Regions from separate parts of the Vibrio kanaloae genome, predicted to be linked through region 2. Evidence: riboswitches for the same ligand, from Rfam matches in the RefSeq annotation. Region 2 holds a riboswitch; the other holds the start of a gene.
What was found. Region 2 has a riboswitch for lysine ahead of lysC (lysine-sensitive aspartokinase 3). Riboswitches for the same ligand answer to the same signal wherever they lie in the genome.
Positions count from the first base shown of each region.

Region 1: linked by a shared signal. The riboswitch ahead of OCV24_RS05385 (Na+/H+ antiporter NhaC family protein) and the one ahead of lysC (lysine-sensitive aspartokinase 3) in region 2 are both predicted to bind lysine.

Region 1 is NZ_AP025497.1:1,127,011-1,130,437, reverse strand. It holds gene hisG (ATP phosphoribosyltransferase) at 1-280, opposite strand, end outside; His leader region at 334-469, opposite strand; gene OCV24_RS05385 (Na+/H+ antiporter NhaC family protein) at 659-2,251, opposite strand; lysine riboswitch at 2,364-2,541, opposite strand; gene OCV24_RS05380 (H-NS family histone-like protein) at 2,904-3,314, shown strand.
Region 2 is NZ_AP025497.1:2,785,365-2,788,791, reverse strand. It holds gene lysC (lysine-sensitive aspartokinase 3) at 1-1,229, opposite strand, end outside; lysine riboswitch at 1,339-1,516, opposite strand; gene OCV24_RS12515 (pyridoxal-phosphate-dependent aminotransferase family protein) at 1,693-2,838, shown strand; gene OCV24_RS12510 (PglL family O-oligosaccharyltransferase) at 3,095-3,427, opposite strand, start outside.

The sequences.
Region 1 (3,427 bases), 1.5 Mb from region 2:
TGCGAAACTCTGATGGCTCTTTTAGAGCAACACGGTCTAGACGAACTTCTTCTAGTTCGTTTTCACCAATGAAGCCTAAATCAACCACACCGTCCATGATAAGACCTGGTATGTCGTCATCACGAACAAGCAACAAGTCGATTGGCATATTTAGTGAGTGAACCACTAAGCGCTCACCCATGATGTTAAATTTAACACCACATTTTTTTAGTAGCTCTTGGCACTCTTTACTTAAGCGACCTTTCTTTTGTATTGCGATTCTTAGGCGTTGTGTCTGCATTGCTGTATCCCTGTGCAAATATTTGAATTTATTGATTATTTAAAAGCGCTAAAACTAAAAAACCCTCGGAAGACTTTGTCGTCCCGAGGGTTTAAATCTAAATTTTCTGACTTAACCTCCGGGAGAATTCTTGCTCCCGGGTATACGTAAATCTCCCCGAAAGACTAGATAGGGTGATGATGGTGATGAATGTTCATTACTAATTTACGCATACTTAATCGGCTCTTAGGTTGTTTGCTGACTTGTATCCACACTAACTAAGCTGACATCCTTTTTCAACTATTAATTTTAACTTTTTTCACTAAATTTCAAATTCATTCAGCAGGCACAAAAAAGGGAAACGACAGTCTCCCTTTTCATTATTAAATCAAGTGCAGATTAGCTTTTGCACTTCGCCATTTTACTACGAGAGAAATAAGCTAATACAAAACATACAGAAACAAATGCTAGAGATGCAGAGCTAAATGCAATAGCAATCGATGCAGTCATACCTAGGGTAATGAAACCGATACACGACACGAATGCCACAGACAATGCGTAAGGAAGCTGAGTTGCAACGTGATCAATATGGTTACAACGAGCCCCTGTCGAAGAAAGAATCGTTGTATCTGAGATTGGAGAACAATGGTCACCAAATACAGAACCAGCCAGAACCGCACTGAGCATCGGCAGAATTAGCGCGATATCAGATGCTGCAGACATATCACCCGCGATAGGTAACATGATACCGAACGTACCCCAAGAGGTACCTGTTGAGAATGCCATCAGGCCAGCAAGAAGAAACAGGATAACAGGTAGCCAGTGGTAGTCGATGTTGCCCGTCGCTAGAGATGATAAGTACGAACCTGTTTTCATGTCGCCGATTACAGAACCGATTGTCCATGCAAACACAAGAATCAAGATAGCGCCAAACATTGAGCTTGCACCAATCCACATCGTTCTTGCAATGTCAGACATCGATAGCTTCTGCTTGAACACGGTTGCTAACGCAAACAACAGGCCAATAATACCACCATAAACAAGAGACTTACCTACATCAGTGTTTTCGAATGCACCTAGAAGGTTGAATGCTTGGCCATCAGCAGCCAGCGATTGGCCGCCTGTGTACAGCATTGCGGCAACGGTCGCTACAATTAACGATACGATTGGCATCACTAGATCAGATACAGAACCATTATCGCTTTCTTTAATATCTAGCTCTTCGTTTAGATCGTGAGCTTGCTTTTGATCGTTGTCTCCGTCAAAACCGCGGCCTTGAGATGCTTCAATTTCATGTTCACGCATTTTACCTACGTCTAAGCCGAACCATGCAACGGCAAACACCATAAGAAGTGCAAATACCGCATAGAAGTTCATTGGAATAAGACGAACGTAAGCACCCAGCGCAGAATACTCTGTCACACCGTGTGTTACTAAGATGCCACCAATAATAGTAATGATGTACGCACCCCAGCTAGAAGCTGGCATGATCACACACATTGGAGCCGCAGTAGAATCAAGAATATAAGCAAGCTTAGCGCGCGATACGTAGAAACGGTCTGTGACAGGGCGAGAGATAGCACCTACCGCTAAGCTATTGAAGTAATCATCAACAAAGATGAATACACCTAGGAAAGCAGCAAGTAGTTTTGAACCACGTTTGCTCTTAACACGGGATTGAGCCCACTCGGCGAATGCACGAGTACCGCCAGACAGTGTTAACAGTGCAGTTGTCATTCCAAGAATAATTAGGAATGCAATAATACTCATGTTCCATGTATTAATACCACCATCTTCTATGAAAACTCCTGAAGCTTTGGTAAACACGTAGCTAGCTGCGTTCCCTACTGAATAGTCAGCAAGTAAAATAGCCCCCATAGCGATACCAACCCCCAAAGAAACCAATACACGACGGGTAACAATAGCAAGACTTAAAGCCACAAGTGGAGGAAGCAAAGATAAAGGTGATGTTGCGAAATCTATTAAATTCATGATCTTCAAGAACCAGTTTTTTATTTGGCTAGAGATCTACTGCAGATAAACTTGATACGATTTATCAAGCTCATGTTGAACTAAGCGAAAGGGAAGTGAACACTTCACCCAACCCTACAGTAGCGCTCCATAGTTTAAAATTAAGACTATGGCAGTGTTGTACCTATTGAGCACAACCCCAGCAAATTGCTTAGATATACAATTTACTTCGGCAATTACACCTTTCATTCTCGTTCATTGGCATCACCCCAACGATAACTACTCTTCATAATTGCACCTCTACGTGCGATAACATCATTAACCATTGAAACCAGAGTTTAACAATAAATTAACTGAAGCATCGCATCAGGTAGCCGCAATTGTACCCATCAAAAGCAACAATGCAACATATCATTCCGAGAAAAATAGGGTTTTGTTAGTAACGTAATACTAGAAAATAATCAACATAAGGTTGCTGCTCTACAAGTCACATATCTATTTTTAGATACTCTAATGATTATTAGAAATTCAATAGAGGAATGTATCTCTTCATTTTCAACTATTCATCTCACTTTTATATTTAAATAACCTTTACTAGAAATACTATTTGTTTTATTCCTGTGCTCTGTTTATTATTAGCAGGATTATTTGGTTTACCTTGATGGGAAATATCATGTCTGAATTAACAAAAACTTTATTAAATATCCGCAGCCTTCGTGCATTCTCACGTGAATTAACTCTTGAGCAACTTGAAGAAGCGCTAGACAAGCTAACTATTGTTGTACAAGAGCGTCAAGAATCTGAAGCTGAAGAACGTGCTGCTAAAGCAGAACAAGAAGCTAAGCTTTCTGCTATCGCTGAACAAATTGCAAAAGACGGAATTGATGTTGCCGATCTTATTGCAGCTCTTTCTGGTGAAGCAAAATCTAAAACAACTAAAGCTAAACGCGCTCCTCGCCCAGCGAAATACAAATACGTAGACGCAAACGGCAACGAGAAAACTTGGACAGGTCAAGGCCGTACGCCTTCAGCTATCCAAGAGCAACTAGATGCTGGTAAATCTCTAGAAGAGTTTGCAATCTAGCTAAACCTTCAATGGGTGACTCACCACACACTCAGCAATTGAATTAATATTACAGTCGACCAAAGTATTATTTACGGCTTCAATATATTCAGAAATAAAAAAGGCTTCTTTCG
Region 2 (3,427 bases):
TTTGCATAGCCTTTGCTTTCACTCATGTTATTACCAATAAGAGCAACGAGACAAAGATCGTGCTCAATATCGACAGAACACAGTTCTTCAAGCTCAATACGCGCTGCTTCTGGTAATTCAGGAGCACCACCTGATGTGTCAGTTTGATCTAACGTCAGTGAAACACTGATCTCTGATGTGGTGATCAGATCAACAGAGATCTTATGTTTAGCAAGGATCTCGAACACTTTCGCAAGGAAACCGTAAGCATGGAACATGTTAGCGCTACGGAGCGTCACCATGGTTTGGTTGCAGCGTAGGGCAAGGGCTCTGAATAGAGGAGAGCTTTCCACCTGTTGACGAATCCATGTACCACCTAATTCTGGCGCTTTTGAAGAACCTACAAAGACAGGAATTTGATGGCGTAGTGCAGGAACCAGAGTCGAAGGGTGTAATATCTTCGCACCAAAGTTTGCCATTTCCGATGCTTCACTGAAGCTGATCTCCGGGATAGGCGAAGCTTTAGGTGCAATACGAGGGTCTGTAGTGTAGATACCCGGAACATCAGTCCAGATCTCTAAACCAATCGCTTGTACTGATTCTGCAATGAGTGCAGCTGAATAATCACTGCCACCGCGACCTAAAGTCGTGGTATTGCCTTCGTTATCAGCACCGATAAAACCTTGAGTAACGACAACTTGTTGTTGGCAAAGTGGAATCAGTTTCTGTTTTGCTAAGTCTGCAATATCTTCTAGTTGTGGTTCGGCTTTACCAAATTCATTATTGGTGCGCATGACTTCTCGAATATCAAAGCGAACCGCTGGTGTGCCACGTTCGCAGATAATCTGAGTAAGGATATGTGTCGACATCAATTCACCACACGCAACAAGGTGATCGGTTAACTTGGCACTCGTTTGGAAAGATGCCGCTTCGGCTGCGTTTGCAACATCATCGAGAATGCAGTGTATATCTTTTTCAATACTGATTGGGTCGGCGAGTTGGTCAAGAATGGCATTATGGATATCAGCTAATTGCGTCATCAATTGTTGGCGACGAGCTTTGTCTTGAACTCCATTTGCGAGTTCTACCAGCAAGTTAGTCACGCCAGAGCATGCACTGCTTACGACCAGTTTTGTATTTGAGTTGTTTTCAATAATGGCAGCACAACGGCTCATTGCTTCAAAGTTAGCAACACTTGTGCCACCAAACTTAGCGACATTAAAAGAACCAGCTACATTAGATGCACTCACGATATATCTCCCACGACTTCCTAAAATAAAATTACGGTTGGGTAATCCAACGTCCGATGTTTTTCGAAGAGAGTATTTAGAGCAAAAAGAGAGGAATTATTAGAATAGTAACCTCAGAAGCTCTTCACCATATAAAAATGGCGACAGTTGACGGGATTCAGCCCGCTCAACCGATAATAAAAGTCCGGCATGCTTTTATTATCTCGGCACTGCTCCCCATAAATGCTTTGTATTGGAAATGCGGTTCCACAAAACATCTGCCTGGGCAGTGCTCCTCTTCTGCTAGATAGCCATTTCATTGAACGTGTTTGCGATAACAATGTCAATCCGTAACTGGAGGTAATTGAAAAATAATTTTAACAATTATGTGACAGTGGTTTGACCTCAATACTTATGGCTAATTGCTGAGGTTATCGATTTGCTTTAGGGTGGAATGTTCACACCATTAACGTAAGGGATGTACATGTCTAATTTAACACTCAATACTGCTATCGATAGCTTTTATCCGCCACACCGAACGTTAATGGGGCCAGGGCCTTCTGATATCTCGCCGCAAGTGCTGCAGGCTTTGAGCCGTCCGACAATTGGTCATCTAGACCCGTTGTTTATTGCGATGATGGATGAGCTTAAACAACTTCTTAAGTATGCATTCCAAACTGAAAATGAATTTACGATTGCCGTTTCTGCACCGGGCAGTGCGGGTATGGAAACCTGTTTTGTTAACTTGATTGAGCCCGGTGAAAAGGTGATTGTTTGTCGTAACGGTGTTTTCGGTGAGCGTATGCGAGAAAACGTGGTGCGTTGTGGTGGCGAAGCGATCCTTGTTGACGACGAGTGGGGCAAGCCAGTTTCTGTCGACAAGATAGAACAAGCATTGGCGGAAAATCCAGAGGCGGTGGCGGTAGCATTTGTGCATGCAGAGACATCAACCGGAGCGCTATCTGATGCTCAAGCGATTTCTGCGGTTGCTCGACAGTTTGATGCACTCACAATTGTGGACGCGGTGACATCACTAGGTGGTGTGCCATTGCTGGTTGATGAGTGGCAGCTTGATGCGGTTTATTCTGGTAGCCAAAAGTGTCTGTCTTGTGTGCCAGGGCTATCTCCGGTGACTTTCTCTCAGCGTGCCGTTGATAAAATGAAAGCCCGCCAAGCTCCCGTACAAAGTTGGTTCCTAGACCAGAGCTTAGTATTAGGCTATTGGAGTGGCGAAGGGAAGCGTAGCTATCACCATACTGCACCTGTAAACAGTCTTTATGCGCTACATGAGTCTCTTGTACTATTGAAAAATGAAGGCTTAGATAATGCGTGGTCTCGTCACCATGCGATGCATCAAGAGTTGAAAGAGGGTGTCGAAGCATTAGGACTCAAGTTCGTCGTTGATGAAGAGAGCCGCTTGCCGCAACTTAATACACTTTATTTCCCTGAAGGGATTGATGAAGCTAAGGTAAGAACACAGCTGTTGGAAGAATATAATCTTGAGATTGGTGCGGGGCTTGGTTCATTGGCTGGTAAGGCTTGGCGTATTGGTCTGATGGGTTATGGTGCTCGAAAAGAGAACGTTGCCTTATGCTTAAAAGCGCTCAAAGATGTCTTATACCAATCGTAGTAAATAACTGGTCATCCTAGCTTGCTAAAATACTCGATAACATCGTTAGATATTTTGATTGTAGAATAACTACTTATCGAAAATTTCTGCCTTGTTCTCAAGCCTCTTTCCTACGCTATTTATGACCATCTACTTACTGTGATTGGTATTAAAATAACCTTTCTCTATATGGATTAAAAAAGCGCACGATAGAACGTGCGCTTTTTTTGTGTCGCCTAAACCTCAATCCATGAAATTGGTTTTAGGTACTTTGAAATCATTGAGCAGAAGAGATGTTATTTTTAGCTTCTGAAATTTTATTATAATGTACCTTTGAGAAATCTCTATTTGGAAATAAGAACTTTGCTTCGCTACGAATCTGCTCAGCTTTACTTTCCTCCCCAATCCCTTGATACGCCAGAATTAGGTTGCTATAGAAAGCCGGTCTTGGCTTACTCTGGATGATTTCTAACGACCAATCGATATAAGGCTGAATAAGGCTCGGCTCGGCTTTGTAGAGACCAATGTTTAGATAAGTGCTGTATATGTCCCAGTCATATCGATCCTTCCAAACCACAGGATTTGTCACTTGTTTGAGGATATCAGGATT